Cellvibrio sp. PSBB006: one gene and its partner. The protein of the gene in region 2 interacts with the protein of the main gene of each other region in a pairwise test. Links are inferred from orthologs where the notes say so. Each region holds a gene or a part of one and is shown on either strand. Other genes may lie near its edges. The genes, in order: glp and mobA.

Region 1 (8,143 bases), 1.6 Mb from region 2 along the record:
CGGATGCCACTCGTGCAATACCAGGGAGTCAGGCGTTGCAAGTTCCGGCAGATCCGTGACGCTCCGCCCTTTGGACCACTCATGCCGCTCCGCCTGCCGAATGGCGTAGTGCATCCAGCCCAGTGAAGCACTGGAGATGAGGAACAGCAGCATAAAGCAGCTTTGCCAGATGCCTACGACATCGTTGAGCATGCCGAAGGTCAGCGGCAAAAAAAATCCGCCCAAGCCTCCAATCATGCCCACCATGCCGCCCACCACGCCAACGTGGCGGGGATAATAGACGGGAATATGTTTGAATACAGCGGCTTTACCAAGGGACATGAAAAACCCCAGCACTGCGGTGAGCAGCGTAAATGCTGTCAAACTCACGGCCAGGCTAAAGTGAATCTGATGGTCCACACCGTGGACGACATAATCCGTTGGGGGATAACTCAGCAAAAAGGTGCTGACCACCGAAGCCACCAATGTCCAGTACATCACTTTTCGCGCACCGTATTTATCCGACAGCCAACCGCCAAGAATACGAAACAGAGAGGCAGGCACGGTGTACAGCGCGGTCACAATACCGGCAGCCACAATCGTCAAGCCGTAAACCTCCATCAGATAATGGGGTAACCATAAGGCCAGTGCGACAAAGGCCCCAAATACAAAAAAATAATAGAGCGCAAAGCGCCACACCCGCAATTCGGTCAGTGGTTGTAATTGTTCATGCAATGGCGTCTTGGTCTGTTGCCGCGTCTTCGCCGCCGGATCAGGCTTCGCCAGCAGGATAAATCCCACCCCCGCTATCGCCATAACCGCTGCATAGAATTGTGCTGTACCTTTCCAACCAAATAACAACAGCAAAAACGGCGCGCCGAAGTTGGTCAGCGCCGAACCCACGTTGCCGGCTCCAAAGATGCCAAGCGCGGTGCCCTGCTTGCCTTGTTCGTACCAGGCCGAGGTATAGGCCACCCCGACAATAAACGAACCGCCAGCAAGACCAACCCCCAATGCGGCCAGCAGCAACATGGCATAACTGTTGGCAAGACTAAGGAGATAAACACAAACGGCGGAGAGGAGCATCAATGAGCCAAATACCCAGCGCCCGCCAAAACGGTCAGTGATGATACCGAGAAAGATGCGGCTGACAGAGCCGGACAGGATCGGGGTAGCCATCAGCAAACCGAGTTGGGTATCACTCAATCCCAAATCCTGCTTGATACTGATACCAAGGATCGAAAATATCGTCCAAACGGCGAAGCAGAGTGTGAAAGCCAGGGTTGATAACCCTAAAGCCCGATACTGCTCAGATCGGGAGACACCACTTACGTTGTTCATCTAATCCCTCCATCAAAACCCTATGGCTATAGGGGTTAATTTGATAGTAGAGAGCTGATGAGGCTAAAACTATGATGCCTTGGTGGAAGAACTCATACCTCGCTGGAGGTAGATTCATTGTGATCAAGGGTTGTAAAAAGTACCTTCACGCCGCAGGTAAAACCAGCCGTTGAGAAGCAAGCACAGTGCATAAAATAACGCGAAGCTGACCATTGCTTGCTCCGGCGTTCCACGTTGTAATTGCTCGGCCAGCAGACCGGGAATATAAAACATACCGTACGCGGCAATGCCAGCCATCCAGGTATTTAAATGGCGCTGCTGACTGGCAGGAAATAAACGTTCGACCGAGAAAAGTACCGACGCATGGCCAGCCCCTGCCGCCGAAAAAAGCACAAACATCAGAAGACAAAACGGAAAAAAATACTGTTCCGGTTCAGGCGCCCGATAGGCGGCACCCAGGTAGAAAGCAGCACCCGCTGCCGCCAACATCATCACCAACGCACAACATTGAGTGGTCCGTGCGCCGCCAAACCGGTCAGCCACCCAACCACCTACAGGCCGCATCAAAATGCCAATGAATGGGCCCATCCAGACATACGTAAAAACGCCCGGCGCATTGGGATTGGGCTGACGCATACCATCCGCAGCCAACACGTAACCAAAGGTCCACTCCAGGGTAAGTGGCAAGGCCGCTGCCAAGCCCAGAAATGACCCGAGACTCATGGAACACATCACGCTCATAACCCATGTGTGTTTGTTATTGAAGATGCTGTAAGGTGAGTGGGCGTTGTCCTGTCGTACCTGCGGAAACAGGCGCAGTAACGCCAACATGATGATCAACATAGCCGCCATTACCAACTCGCGGGATACTTGCAGTCCCATGCCATTGGCCTCTGGTGGCAAGGTCAACCAACAGCCCAGCATACTCACGAGCAAGCCAACCCCTATTGCCCAACTGGTAGAAGCCATTCCCTGCGCAACCGTATTATGGGTGCGCCTGGACTGTTCCGGTGCCAGACCACCGTGACCGCCGCCCCACCGTTCCCATCCAGAAAGCGCTGCCAGCACAAGCAACAACCCCGTCAGCAGTAAAGACCAAGCCCATCCGATGTTTGAAATCCATACCCTGTCCCCTGCAACTGAGCCAAGTAAAGTACTGCTTTCCTTACCGTCGACCAGGATGTGACCGGGCGATTGCCAGAAGCCGAGGGTTACCACCCAGGGCAGGAGTATCAGGCTCGCCGCCATGCCCAGTTGCCCAATGCCGATGCCCAGCCCCAATACCCTGTGCCGTTGATGGTGATGCAAAGAGGTGTCGAGGCGCTGCAAATACAGTGAATAGCAACCACCACCCAGCCCGCTCAACAACGCCAGCACCTGCAACGTCTCTAGCGTGGCGTGGTATTGCAAAGCCACCGCCATGCCAAGGGCTGGAAGTACCAGCAAAGCCATAGACAACCCCAACACCCACGGCGAGGTAAACTGGGGCAGCAGAAACCCCAAGGCAATCCGCAGGCTGCCGCCCGCCATCCCGGCAATCGCGATAAGGGAAAAAAGTCCGTTCAGGGAATAGGGGTAACCGACTTGCAGCAACATGACAACCACAACGCTCCAGCTAAACCACACGCCATGCCCACACAATACATAACCGCTGATTAAACCGGCCCGTAGATGGATGGATGTAGAATTTCCTCCGTGTCTGAGTTCCTGATGCAGCATCGCAGATGGGTCTCACCGTTGGGGATAAGGAGGAAGAGATTCAGCACATATCACTATGCAAGCTCTGCGGAGAAGGCTCAATTGCTCTTAAGGGTTAACCAACTTCGCTTGCTATTTTTTTAGTAGTACCTATTTCGGGGTAATGCCAAGTGGAGTAAAAACTCTTTGGAGATATCATCGATTTATCCAACCACTTTCGCCCTTGCCAAGCCTCCTTCCCTGCCATCACAATGAAGCGCAAGGGATTTTTTCTTTTTCCACCGGAGACTAACCATGACGCAAACCTCCACTGTTTTACTTGTCGACGACCACCCTTTGTTGCGCAAAGGCTTACAACAACTGCTCAGCCTGGCAGACGATCTGGAGGTGGTTGGTGAGGCGAGTAACGGAGCGGACGCTGTCACATTGGGCGTTGAACTGGACCCGGATCTGATTCTGCTGGATCTGAATATGCAAGGTATGAATGGCCTGGAGACCTTGAGTCGTTTGCGGGATCAAGGCGTCACCTCCCGCATCGTCATGTTGACAGTCTCGGATGCCGATGAGGATGTTCTGGAAGCCATCGGGCGTGGCGCGGACGGCTATTTGCTGAAAGATATGGAACCGGAACAATTACTTGAACACATCCAGCGCGCTTTGCAAGGCAAGCTGGTCATGAGCGAAGCTGTAACCCAAGTCCTGGCCAGCGCCATTCGTAAACCACAAAAAAATCCGCTCACCTCGCTAGAAAGTCTCACCAGCCGCGAGCGCGACATTATCAAGCTAATTGCAAAAGGTCTTAGCAATAAACTGATCGCACGAGAGTTGGACATATCCGATGGTACGGTAAAAGTTCATGTCAAACATCTACTGAAAAAATTGGGCCTTCGTTCACGGGTTGAAGCCGCCGTATGGATGGTCAACCACAAATCTGGCGAGTGAGCCGTCGTTATAGGTAGGAGGTAAACTCAGTGAAAAGCTGTTGCGACGAGCATCATTTATTACCCATTGAAGATGCCTTAGCGCAGATGAAGACCCGCGTGAGCTCGGTGACTCATATTGAGCGAATCGGTCTCACACAAGCGCTTGATCGAGTATTGGCACACGACCTCATCGCGCAGTTCAACGTGCCCGCCCAGGCAAATTCTGCAATGGACGGGTACGCGATACATCTTGATGACACACACGCGTTACCCAAGAGCCTGCGTCTGATCGGAAGCGCCTTGGCCGGCCATCCGTTTGACAGCGAAGTGGTACCGGGAACCTGCATACGGATCATGACTGGCGCTCCCATTCCTGCTGGTGCTAATTGTGTCGTCATGCAAGAAAATGTCGACGTTATAAACGCAGGTGATCGTCAATTCATCAAGCTGAACCAACATCCACGCCCCCTGGAAAACATTCGTCAACGCGGTGAAGACATCGCCGAGGGTGATGTAGTTATAGCGAAAGGAAAACGCCTGAATCCGTTGGATATTGGATTAATCGCTTCATTGGGCATGGCGGAAGTCGATGTGTTTCGGCGGCTTCGCATCGCCGTGCTTTCTACCGGTGATGAACTCATACCACCTGGCGAGGCCTTACCCTCCGGCAGTATTTACGACAGCAATCGCTACAGCATCATTGCCCTGCTCCAACGTTTGCATGTGGAGGTCATTGATGTGGGATTGATTCCGGATCAGCCCGACACCCTTCGCAACGCTTTTATTGATGCAGCTGAACAAGCCGACGCCGTAATATCCACTGGCGGGGTTTCTGTCGGCGATGCGGATTATGTAAAAGACGTGCTGGGCGAGCTAGGGCAAATAAATTTTTGGAAAGTGGCGATCAAACCCGGAAAACCTTTTGCCTTTGGCCAATTAGGGCAGAGTTATTTTTTTGGTTTGCCGGGAAATCCGGTCTCTGCCATGGTCACCCTTCATCAACTCGCGCTTCCTATACTCCGACATATGGCCGGAGAATATATTCCTCCCTCAATAACATTCACGGTAAAAGCCGAATCAGCCATAAAAAAAAGAATTGGTCGCACTGAGTATCAACGCGGCCGACTGACCAACAGCGAGGGTAATCTTTACGTGAACACCACTGGAGCGCAAGGCTCGGGCGTGATGACCTCCTTTAGTGACGCGAATTGTTATATCGTTTTGGAATGCGAACAAGGTTCGGTGGATGCACACGATCTCGTTAACATTCTTCCCTTTGATCGCTTTATTCAATAAATGAAATCTGCTTCTTGCAGACCCAGCCATACCTCTAAAGAGGTATGGCAACTGTCACTTGAGGTGAATAAAAAGCCCGTCACTTTGGCGCTATCCTTACAACTAACGCCGAGCCTTTCGTACCTAACGGGATACCTTTAGCGGAGTTCTGATAATAGAACTTGATGGTTCCCCAGACTCTGGTGAAAAGGCCGCGGACCCTGTGATGTCCGCCGGGTTTACCGGGAAACGGGTAGACCTCCTGCATTTAGCTCTACCTGAGCTACGGAAAGGTGCCCGCTTATGTTGATTGATCAGTATGCTCGCCGTTTTACCTATTTACGTTTATCCGTCACTGAAGCATGTAATTTCCGCTGCAATTATTGTCTTCCCGAAGGCACCGATTGCGATACCACTCGCCGCGCACAGGATCTCACGTTGCCCGAAATTCGCCGCTTGGTAACGGCATTCGCACAGCTGGGAACATGCAAGATACGAATCACTGGCGGTGAACCCTCTTTACGCCGCGACTTGGCTGACATTATCGCAACCTGCAAAGCCGTTCCCGGAATTGAAAAGGTTGCGCTTACCACCAATGGCTATCGCTTGTTACAAGATTTGCCCGCCTGGAAAGCAGCGGGACTAGATGCAATTAACGTGAGTGTGGATAGCCTGGACACCGCCCGTTTCGAAATGATTACCGGTCATGACAAATTGCAAAAAACGCTAAAGGGCCTGGCGCTGGCTGAAGAGCTTGGTTTCTCAAACATAAAAATCAACAGCGTTTTAATGCGCGGATTTAACGACGATACATTGGATGATTTTTTTGAGTTCGTTCGCACGCGCCCGCTAACCGTTCGTTTTATTGAATTAATGCAGACCAGCGACAATCGTGAATTTTTTGATCGTCACCATCTAAGTGGTATGAGCATAGTCGAACGTTGCCTTGCTCGTGGTTGGCAGGAGCGTGAGCGTTCATCACATGCGGGCCCTGCTCGGGAATTTTTTCACCCTGCTTATCGCGGTGGCATTGGGCTAATCATGCCCTACAGCAAAGACTTTTGTACCACATGTAATCGCTTGCGTGTATCCAGTGATGGCAAATTGTTCCTGTGTCTTTTCGCAGACGACCATCAAAACATCCGTTCATTATTGCAAGCAGATCGGCATCATGTAGAACTGTTGAATTACTTGCAAAGTACAGTCAGCGAGAAAAGTATTTCTCATAATTTACACCAAGGCAATACAGGATCGACCCGTCAATTAGCGATGATCGGCGGTTAAACACAGTATTCAGTTGTGGAGTTTTTATGGCACATTCATGTTCAAATGAACACATTCCTTTGGGAATTGCAGTACTCACTGTTTCCGATACCCGCAATTTTGAAAACGATACCTCTGGTGCTTATTTGATTGATGCCCTGAAAACCGGAGGGCACCTACTCGTCGAACGAGCCTTAGTAAAAGATGATATTTATCAGATTCGTGCGCAGGTATCGCAATGGATCGTTAATGAAAAGGTACAGGTAATATTGATTACCGGTGGAACAGGTTTTACTGAAAGAGATTCAACGCCGGAAGCCGTAGTGCCTTTGTTAGATAAGCGAATTGAAGGTTTTGGCGAACTATTCCGACAACTTTCATGGGAGGAAATCGGTACATCGACGATTCAGTCCCGCGCAATCGCCGGCCTCGCCAATCGTACGCTGATTTGTTGTCTACCGGGATCTACCGGTGCGTGTCGCACAGGATGGGAGAAAATACTCGAAAAACAACTCAACGCGCGGCAAGGACCTTGCAATTTTGTCCCACATTTAATCCAGCAACCGATTTGCTCAAGCCGGGGATAGACTAGATTGAAAGTCTTATTTTTTGCGAATTTGCGAGAACAATTAGGCATGGATGAAATCGAGCTTGATAGCTTTTCGGGAAACACTGTTGCTGATGTTCGCAGACACCTTCTCCGGCGTTATCCAGATTGGGAAATATTCTTCGAAAGAAGATTGTTATGTTCCCTTAATTATAAATTGGTCTCACTAGAGGAGTCAGTTTTTCCTAATGATGAAATAGCATTCTTTCCAATGGTAACAGGCGGATGAACTAAGTTTACTTTCCCAATAGAAGGCAGACGTCTGCGACTAATACAAATTAGGGGATACTCCTAATTTAAATCACAAGAATCTTTTTAATTCTATACTTTTCTTAATAAAATTCAGATTCAGGCCTCATCTTCATGCTTATCTCCTGTATTCGAGATCATTGGATCGGCGGAAGAAGTGACACGATCAAATTTTTCGAACCACTCAAGAATACCTAGCTGCTCTTCCACTTTCGTTATGCTCAACATTACAATGTTGATTCAAGTTTTAAAGCGTTTGGCCACTTGTAATAAGGGCTCGATGGGCTAGGCCATATGCCTTTTTACGAAGATTATGACGTTTTTATTAAGGCATTTATGACGGCAATAAAACCTTAACCTGAAGTGGTCTAATTAGACCGGACACCAAGTTAAGCGGATAATACCGTAAAACATCAAGGTGTCCTATGACCAAGCAAACACGAAAGAAATATACGCCTGAATACAAACTTGAAGCCATCGCCCTGGTTCGCGATCAAGGCTTCAGTATAGGTGAGGCAGCGGCCCATCTGGATATCAATCACAATATGCTACGCCGCTGGCTAAAAGAGCATGAAGCTCAGCCTTTTAGTGATTACCAGGGAAAAGCCGGGATGACCCCCGAGCAAAAACGTATCCGTGAACTTGAAAAACAAGTGCGCGAGCTACAGTTGGATAATGATATTTTAAAAAAAGCCAGCAGCTACTTCGCGAAGCATATGCGGTGAGATTTGCGTTTATCCGAGAGCATGCTTCGCGCTGCCGGGTAAAACACTTGTGTCGCATGCTAAGTGTCAGTCGCAGTCGTTAT
Region 2 (8,301 bases):
ATCCAGTGTTGCAAGTAGCGTTGCCAGCAGTGCCGCAAGCAGTTCTACCGGTAACACAGGTGGTAATTGCGAATATGTGATCACCAACGAATGGAGCGATGGATTCACCGGTGCTATTCGCATTTCCAACGATGGCAGCAGTGCCATTAATGGATGGAATGTCAGCTGGAATTACACCGACGGTTCACGCGTAACCAGCAGCTGGAACGCGAATGTATCGGGCAGTAATCCCTACACCGCCACCAACATCAGTTGGAACGGTGCGATTCAACCGGGGCAAACTGTAGAGTTTGGTTTCCAGGGAACCAAGGGCGGTTCCGGTAATGCCGCTACACCGACAGTAACTGGCTCAGTGTGCAACTAAACCTGACGGTTTGAAAAAACTCCCGCTCCGGCGGGAGTTTTTTTATCCGGGCACAACAAACTCGCAAAGATTGTTAAATTTTCCGACAACGAATTTTCGTTAATAGAAAAATACATTAACTCAATCATACGCTTAGCTCACTCCGCTGCATTTGTTAAAACGCGGGGCGTAACTTAAGAGTTCTCATAGATCCTCAAGATGATTATGATTGCCGGAACAATCAGTAACAGACGGTAGCAGGCTTACTGATTTTTCCACCCAGCGGTGAAATGGAATCATAGCGATTGAGACACTATTCAGAACCCGGCTTTATCTTCAGTATTCCTATCATTGTTTTTGTGATCGTTGTGTTATTGGCTGAGATTATGCTTTCGATGCATCAGCATAGTCTGGCAAAAAGCGATCGCATTGACGCATTGGCTTTTGCCACCGATTTGCGCACCCGCAGTGAACAACACTTAAATCGTGTATTGCATTTAACCAGTGGCTTAAGCAGTTACTTCGCTGTGCGCCACGACAACCTTAAACAAACTGAAGTAGAAGACATCCTGCGTATTGCCTACCAGACCACATTGCATGTGCGCAATTTCGGCGTTGCTGTGGGCTATAAGATCACCTATCTCTATCCGCTCGAAGGCAATGAGCAGGTGGTTGGTATGGATTATCGCTCGCAACCGGATCAATGGCCGGCGGTAGAGGCTGCCATTGTCAGTCGTAAAGCGGTCATGGATGAACAGGTTAAATTGTTACAAGGTGGCCTCGCCATGATTTATCGCGAGCCAATTTTTATTGAAGGTAATTATTGGGGATTGCTATCTACCGTCATAGACTCCGATTCGTTCCTCGCTGATACCTTTGGAAAAATTAATCAAACCACATATCAATTTTCTGTCAGCAGTTCGAAAGGACACAGCCTGTGGGGCGATGCCAGTTTATTTAAAGACGCAGATGCCGTTGTCATCACCTCTGAACGAGGGTGGCGTTTTGCCGTGAAGACACTTAACAGCGAAGGACGTCTCTCCGACGGATTGTTGCGTCTTGCCGGTTGGGTATTCGCGCTGATGATTACGATTGGTTTGTACAGTGTGCTCGCACATCGACGCACCTTGGCACATCTGGCATTGCATGATCCGGTCACCGGCTTGCCCAATCGCACCTTGCTGAATGATCGCATTGAACATGCGATGTTATTGGCTCGCCGTAAACCGGAAGATGGTTTGGTGGTGGTGTTTATTGATCTGGATGATTTTAAAATTATCAACGATACCTACGGCCATCGTACCGGTGATTACGTGTTAAAAACGGTGGCGCAGCGTTTGGAAACCTGCGCACGAATAGGGGATACCACCGCACGTTGGGCAGGCGATGAGTTTGTGGTGTTGGTAGAAAGTTTGAATGGCAGCGAGATTGATCCCTTGCTGGAGCGTTTGGCCAAGGCTATTGCTGAACCGATTTATCACGACGGGCATCGTTTACAAATCTCAGCGTCTTTTGGTTATGCTGTTGCATTCAAAGATGCCGATACCGCCGCTGATCTGGTGTGGGCCGCAGACCGGCGGATGTATGCGCACAAGACCCGGCGCAAGCAGCGTATCTAATAGGTGGTGTTATCTACACCATAGCGATAACGACCGGTAATGTCATAACGAAACAGGACATCTTCCAGCTGCGGGCCGGCGCCGACATTGTGCACAATTAACGGCCGCTCACCATCGGCTGAGAATTGATTAACCACAATACCGATATGCGGCAAATTGCCTGGTAACATCCAGGTAACAAGGTCGCCCGGCTGATAGTCGCGGCCGTGTGTAGTGATGGGTAAAACTTGCCCGTGCCGGGTAAAAAACGTTTGCAGGTTGGGCACGCGGCGGTGATCGATGTTACGGTCTGTGCGCGTTTGGTTCCAGATACGTTTGGCGGGGTATTTGTGGAAATAATCGCGCATGTCTTCATGAACCAGACGTTGCAGATCAATGCCTAATTTGCGATAGCTGCGGATGATGACATCGGTGCACACGCCATACTGCGAAGGCACGTCGCCGTTAGGGTATGCGATTTTGAAATAGGCACCGTTGTAAGTAACCTGGTGTTGAGTTCGCGCTATGGCGGCTTTGACGAAAGCATCAGTTAATTCATTGGCCATGACAAGCGGGCTGAACGTGAAAGCCACTATCAACAACCATGAATAGGGTTTTACCATAAAGTGTTGCCGGTTATTTGGTGCACTGGCTGCAGTGGGTAATCGAAGGATTTGTTTCCAGACGACGCATATCAATATCCTCATTACATTGAACGCAACGACCATAACTGCCATTAGCAATACGTTGTAATGCCGCGTCAATTCTGGCGAGCTCCTGCGTGCGACGAGATTGTGTTCCCTGAGCCATTTGCTGTCCCTGGGTAGCATCCATCCCAACAGTTGTTTGATCCAGCTGGGCTTGTTCTAATTCTTGTAATTCCTCCTTGTGTGCCAGCAGCATAATCTTGAAACGGGTTTGTTCTGCAATGTTCATGGTCTACCTCTTGATTATTTGAAATGGCTAGTTGAAGCGGTACTTCAAATGGCTACCTCAACTTGAAATGGCTACTTCACGAAGTTGTTTCAAGTAGTTGTTTCAAGTAGTTGCTTCAAATAGTTACTTCATTTAGTCACTTCATAAACTCGGCTACCTCACAAACGGTTTTGCCCAGACCGGAGCAATACGTTTCAGCAACATGAATAGTACCAGGCCCGCGACTATACCACTGAAGTTGGCAAGAATATCCAGAACACTGAATGTCCGTGGTGGTAAAAAATGCTGGCCAATCTCAATAGCGATGGAATAGCCCAGTAAAAAAACAGCGCGTTTCCAATAAGGTGTGGTAGGCCAGGCAAAACTAATGGACACGCCCGCCACCAGATAACCACAAAAATGCATCAACAAATCATTGAATACTGGAACCATGCTGCCAGGATTGGAACTCAAACCCAGCACCGTATAAATAGCCAACATAATCCAGAACTGAATGTGACACAGCGGACGCCATATCCTTAATAATATTTCCATACCCATCCCTAGCGCAAAATCATCAGTGAGATACGTGTTTTGCGAATCATCGCGGTGGTCGTGCTGCCTACAATCATGTGGCGAATGCGTGAGTGACCATAGGCGCCCATCACGAGTAAATCAATAGCCTCGCGTTCCTGATATTCCACCAACACGACTTCCGGATCACCGGGGATAATATCAGCGTGAGTGGTAAAACCCGCTGCATCTAATTGTTGTTGTGCATCAGTCAGTGACGCGCGCAATGCGTCGTCTTCATTGCCGACCATGACCAGGTGACAGGGCAGCTCGCGCAGTAAGGGGCTGGCGGCGATCATGTCGACGCCTTTGCGCATCGTCGCGCTGCCATCGAAAGCCAGCATAAAATTTTTCGGTGGAATAAACGTTTGCTGCGCAATCAAAATCGGTTTGTGCAATGCACGAATCACATTCTCTACATGGCTACCGATATGGCCATGGGCAGATTCCGTATCGGCACCACGTTTGCCAATCACCAGCATCCGAATTTCTTCTTCAATATCTTTTAAGGTGCTGAGCAAGTCGCCATGGCGCTGGCGGGTTTCTATATTCTGGATGCCCAGCGCCAGGATTCGTTCCCGGGCTGCGGCTAATAAATGTTTGCCTTGTTCCATGGCGACTTTTGCCCGCTTCTCATCAAGCAGTGCCAACTCCTGCAATAAAGCTTCCTGCGCACCAAAACCAATACTGCCGCTCAGGTTCTTGCGACCTTCACCGTGGGGTTCATCGAGGGCATGCAACAGGGTCAGGGGCGCTTCCATCCGGTGGGCGGACCAGGCGGCATAATCGCAAACGGCTTCTGCGTAACAGGAGTCGTCGATACAGGCAATAACATTCAAAGACATGGCTTTTATCCTTTTAATGACCCATCAGGCGTTCAACTGCGTCGGGCTTATCGTGGACAGCGAAACGGTCAACTAGCGTCGCGCTGGCTTCATTCAGACCAGTGATTTCGACGTCAGTGCCTTCCCGGCGAAATTTTATAACGACTTTGTCCAGCGCGCTGATTGCGGTGATATCCCAAAAATGCGCGCGATGTAAATCGATGGTGACGTTATCAATGGCTTCCTTAAAATCAAAACCGCTGACGAATTGTTCAGCCGAGGTAAAAAATACTTGCCCGATGATCTGATAAGTCCTGTGGCTGCCATCTTCCGACAGGCAGGAACCGACATACAGGATATCGCCCACCTTGCGTGCAAAAAACAAGGCGCTCAGCAAAACCCCCACTAACACACCTTGCGCCAGATCATGGGTCATAACCACAACGATAACGGTGGCGACCATCACAATGCTGGAGCTTTTGGGGTGCTTGCGCAAATTGCTGACAGATGACCAGCTGAAGGTGCCGATGGATACCATAATCATCACCGCGACCAATGCGGCCATAGGAATCCGGGCAACCCATTCATCCAGAAAAACCACCATGATCAACAACAGCACGCCAGCGGTGAAGGTAGATAGCCGCTGACGTCCGCCGGATTTTACATTGATCACCGATTGTCCGATCATCGCACAACCGGCCATGCCACCCAGCAAACCGGAACCGATATTCGCCACACCCTGACCGACACACTCACGGTTTTTATTACTCGATGTATCGGTCAGATCATCGACAATGGTGGCGGTCATCATGGATTCCAGCAAGCCCACCACTGCGAGGGTCATTGAAAAGGGAAAGATGATGGTGAGGGTTTCCCAGGTGAGCGGTACATCGGGCAGTAAAAATACCGGCAGGCTATCGGGCAGTTCACCCATGTCGCCCACGCTACGGATATCCAGCCCCATGTACATGGCGACACCCGTGAGCACGACAATGCATACCAAGGGTGACGGAACGGCTTTGGTGACGTAAGGAAAGCCGTAAATAATAACCAGCCCGGCCGCCAGCATGATGTAGACCGGCAGAGTTGCGTTCTCACCGGTAATCTCTGGTAACTGCGCGAGAAAGATCAGGATGGCCAGCGCGTTTACAAACCCCGTAACAACCGAGCGGGAAACGAAGCGCATCAGACTGCCCAATTTTAATAAGCCCGCGATAATTTGTAATACGCCGGTCAACAACGTGGCGGCGAGTAAGTATTGCAGTCCATGTTCCTTCACCAGCGTCACCATCACCAGGGCCATGGCACCGGTAGCGGCTGAAATCATGCCGGGACGGCCACCGACAAAGGCGGTAACCACCGCAATACAGAACGAGGCATAAAGACCGACTTTAGGGTCGACGCCAGCGATGATAGAAAATGCGATAGCTTCGGGAATCAGGGCCAGAGCAACCACAATACCGGCGAGCAGATCACCACGGATATTAGAAAACCAGGTATTTGATAAAGCAGTAGACATACAACATCCAGAAAATGAATTAAATCGGTTCAAAGCCCGGCGGCGCAAATCATGCGTGGCGGAGGAAAACTCGACGCAGCGGAGCGTCAGGCAGCGATCAGATTTTTAGAATGACAAAAGACAATACGCGCGGCGTATAACCGAGCGATGACAAGAGAGGGCAGTGCAGAACAACTCAGGGCGGAGTAACAGCCGGCATGAATAAAATCTCTTTCGAAAACGGATGCCAGTGGCAGGCAGATAAAAACGGGCGCGATTTTAACGGAATTAATGGGGCATGTCAGTCAGAAGTTGACCGGCAATGGCATTGCCGTTACTGAACGTGGATCAATTGCGCTTCTGCGCTGTACAAGTCTTGCGGCGTATTGATATTAAAAAAAGGATCGTAGCTCGCAGAGGAAAAATCTACATATACGGGAGCAAAATCCTCTATCCACTCCTGTAGACGGGGTGCATCGCCTTTTTGCAGTCGCTGTTCCACTTTGCCCAGCATGGAGGCGTGCCACAGCGCAAATATCGGATGCACGCGACCATTGGAGCGGGCGACGACCAGTCGTGAATCCCCGGCTGCAGCCAACAGTTGTTGCACCATGTCTCGCGGAAAAAAGGGTGTATCACAGGCGAAACTGGCGAGCCATTCGTTATTCGGATTGCGTTCGTCCATAAAGGTTAACGCAGCGTGGATGCCGGCAAGTGGGCCGGGGAAATTGGCGAACAGATCGGCAATAACGGGCAAGCGGCTGCGCGCAAAGCGCAGGCTGTTGCCATTGGCATTAAGAATAAGTTCACTGACCTGGGGTTGAGCGCGCTCAATACTGCGTTGCAGAAGCGTTTTTCCACCGAGGGGCAAAAGACATTTATCCCCGCCTCCCATGCGTTTGGCGAGGCCTCCGGCGAGGATCACGCCTGTAATCAATTGGTTATTATCTGTCATGGAAAGCTTCTATTACCGCACCGCAATGGTGATGAATTGCACGCCATGATTATAGTATGGCTCTGTCATCAAGTGTAGCTGGATAAGCGCAAGTGTATCCTTATCCATGTGCTTCAGATCAATATTTTCACTTTTCTTTCCCTGGCCTCGTATAAAGATTGACTTCGCTTTTGCCTTGCGATCAGCGAGCCGCTATACCTTTTCTGTTGGCAATCACTCGCAAGCATTCATCAGCAAAAACTATCTAAACGATACTTATTATTAATTTTTATAAATACAACCCAAGCCGTAGGATGAGTTCGTCAGACACAACTCTGTTTAGCAATGCAGGCGACTCCTATGAATCCATCAATCCAGGCAACCGTAAGGATATGACCATGAGTAAAACGACCTTAACGACCTCGTCAGGCGCTCCCGTAGCCGATGACAACAACAGCATCAGCGTGGGTGAGCGTGGACCATTGACCTTTGACAATCACTATTTATTTGAAAAGCTCGCGCACTTTAACCGCGAACGTATTCCGGAGCGGGTGGTGCATGCCCGGGGGACCGGTGCCTACGGCCAGTTTACGCTGACCAGGAGTTTGAGCGACTACAGCATCGCGGACTTTTTGCAGAAGGTCGGCGAGAAAACTGAGGTATTCCTGCGTTTTTCCACCGTAGGTGGTGGCCAGGATTCCAGCGATTACGCCCGTGACCCGCGCGGCTTTGCGGTGAAGTTTTACACCCGTCAAGGCAATTACGACATCGTGGGCAACAACACGCCGGTGTTCTTCCTGAATGATCCGATCAAATTTCCGGATTTTATTCACTCGCAGAAGAAAAACCCGCGCACCAACTTGCCCGACCCGGCAGCGGCCTTTGAATTCTGGGCCAACCACCCACAATCTTTGCATCAGATGACCATCCTGATGTCTGATCGCGGTATTCCGGCGTCTTACCGTCACATGCATGGCTTTGGCTCGCACACCTTGAGCCTGTGGAATGCCAAAGGTGAGCGTTACTGGGTGAAATGGCACTTTAAAACCAACCAGGGTATTAAAACCCTGACCGATGAAGAAGCGAGCACGTTACCGCCCTTCGGTGCGCAGAAAGATTTGGTGGATGCGATTGATCGTGGAGATTTCCCGAGCTGGGCCGTAAAGATCCAGATCATGCCGGATACTGATGCAGAAAAGTATCACTTGAACCCCTTTGATTTGACCAAAGTCTGGCCTTACAAGGATTACCCCTTGATTGAGATCGGTCAGTTGGAATTGAACCGCAATGTGCAGAATTACTTTGCCGAAACCGAACAAGCTGCCTTTGCACCGAGCAATCTGGTGCCGGGAACCGGTGCTTCGCCGGACAAGATGTTGCAGGCCCGGTTGTTGGCCTACCAGGACGCACACCGCTACCGCGTGGGTGTAAACGTTAATCAAATCCCGGTAAACGCGCCCCGTTGCCCGGTGCACCATTACCAGCGGGACGGCTTTATGGCCGGCTGCCCCATGAGTAACGGCAGCCAGATCCAGACCAGCGGTGCGAATTATTATCCGAATGATCGGGCAGAGCAGGGTGATCCGGCGCCGAATCCGGCCTACCGTGAACCACCG

Evidence for each region.
Region 1: the proteins of mobA (region 2) and glp interact in binary tests that used the Escherichia coli proteins (3 or more experiments, as listed by UniProt). The link is inferred for Cellvibrio sp. PSBB006 from one-to-one orthologs.

What each region holds. Positions count from the first base shown.
Region 1 is NZ_CP021382.1:184,141-192,283, reverse strand. What follows is about bases 3,299-6,113. They hold glp (gephyrin-like molybdotransferase Glp), read left to right. Parts: upstream 3,299-3,989; coding sequence 3,990-5,237; downstream 5,238-6,113. Other genes in these bases: moaA (GTP 3',8-cyclase MoaA), read left to right, coding at 5,520-6,113; narL (two-component system response regulator NarL), read left to right, coding at 3,313-3,960. Outside these bases: CBR65_RS00945 (MFS transporter), read right to left, coding at 1-1,320; CBR65_RS00940 (nitrate/nitrite transporter), read right to left, coding at 1,444-2,925; more of moaA, read left to right, coding at 6,114-6,500; moaB (molybdenum cofactor biosynthesis protein B), read left to right, coding at 6,527-7,066; CBR65_RS22670 (MoaD/ThiS family protein), read left to right, coding at 7,073-7,315; CBR65_RS00910 (transposase), read left to right, coding at 7,761-8,060; CBR65_RS00905 (IS3 family transposase), read left to right, coding at 8,057-8,143. UniProt on the Escherichia coli protein: Catalyzes the insertion of molybdate into adenylated molybdopterin with the concomitant release of AMP.
Region 2 is NZ_CP021382.1:1,835,572-1,843,872, reverse strand. Bases 4,897-7,869 are described here. They hold mobA (molybdenum cofactor guanylyltransferase MobA), read right to left. Parts: upstream 6,707-7,869; coding sequence 6,086-6,706; downstream 4,897-6,085. Other genes in these bases: CBR65_RS07600 (catalase), read left to right, coding at 7,084-7,869; CBR65_RS07610 (SulP family inorganic anion transporter), read right to left, coding at 4,897-5,772. In the rest of the region: CBR65_RS07640 (lytic polysaccharide monooxygenase), read left to right, coding at 1-364; CBR65_RS07635 (sensor domain-containing diguanylate cyclase), read left to right, coding at 649-1,962; CBR65_RS07630 (DUF1287 domain-containing protein), read right to left, coding at 1,959-2,564; CBR65_RS07625 (TraR/DksA C4-type zinc finger protein), read right to left, coding at 2,578-2,877; CBR65_RS07620 (VanZ family protein), read right to left, coding at 3,031-3,411; CBR65_RS07615 (universal stress protein), read right to left, coding at 3,420-4,274; more of CBR65_RS07610, read right to left, coding at 4,288-4,896; more of CBR65_RS07600, read left to right, coding at 7,870-8,301. UniProt on the Escherichia coli protein: Transfers a GMP moiety from GTP to Mo-molybdopterin (Mo-MPT) cofactor (Moco or molybdenum cofactor) to form Mo-molybdopterin guanine dinucleotide (Mo-MGD) cofactor.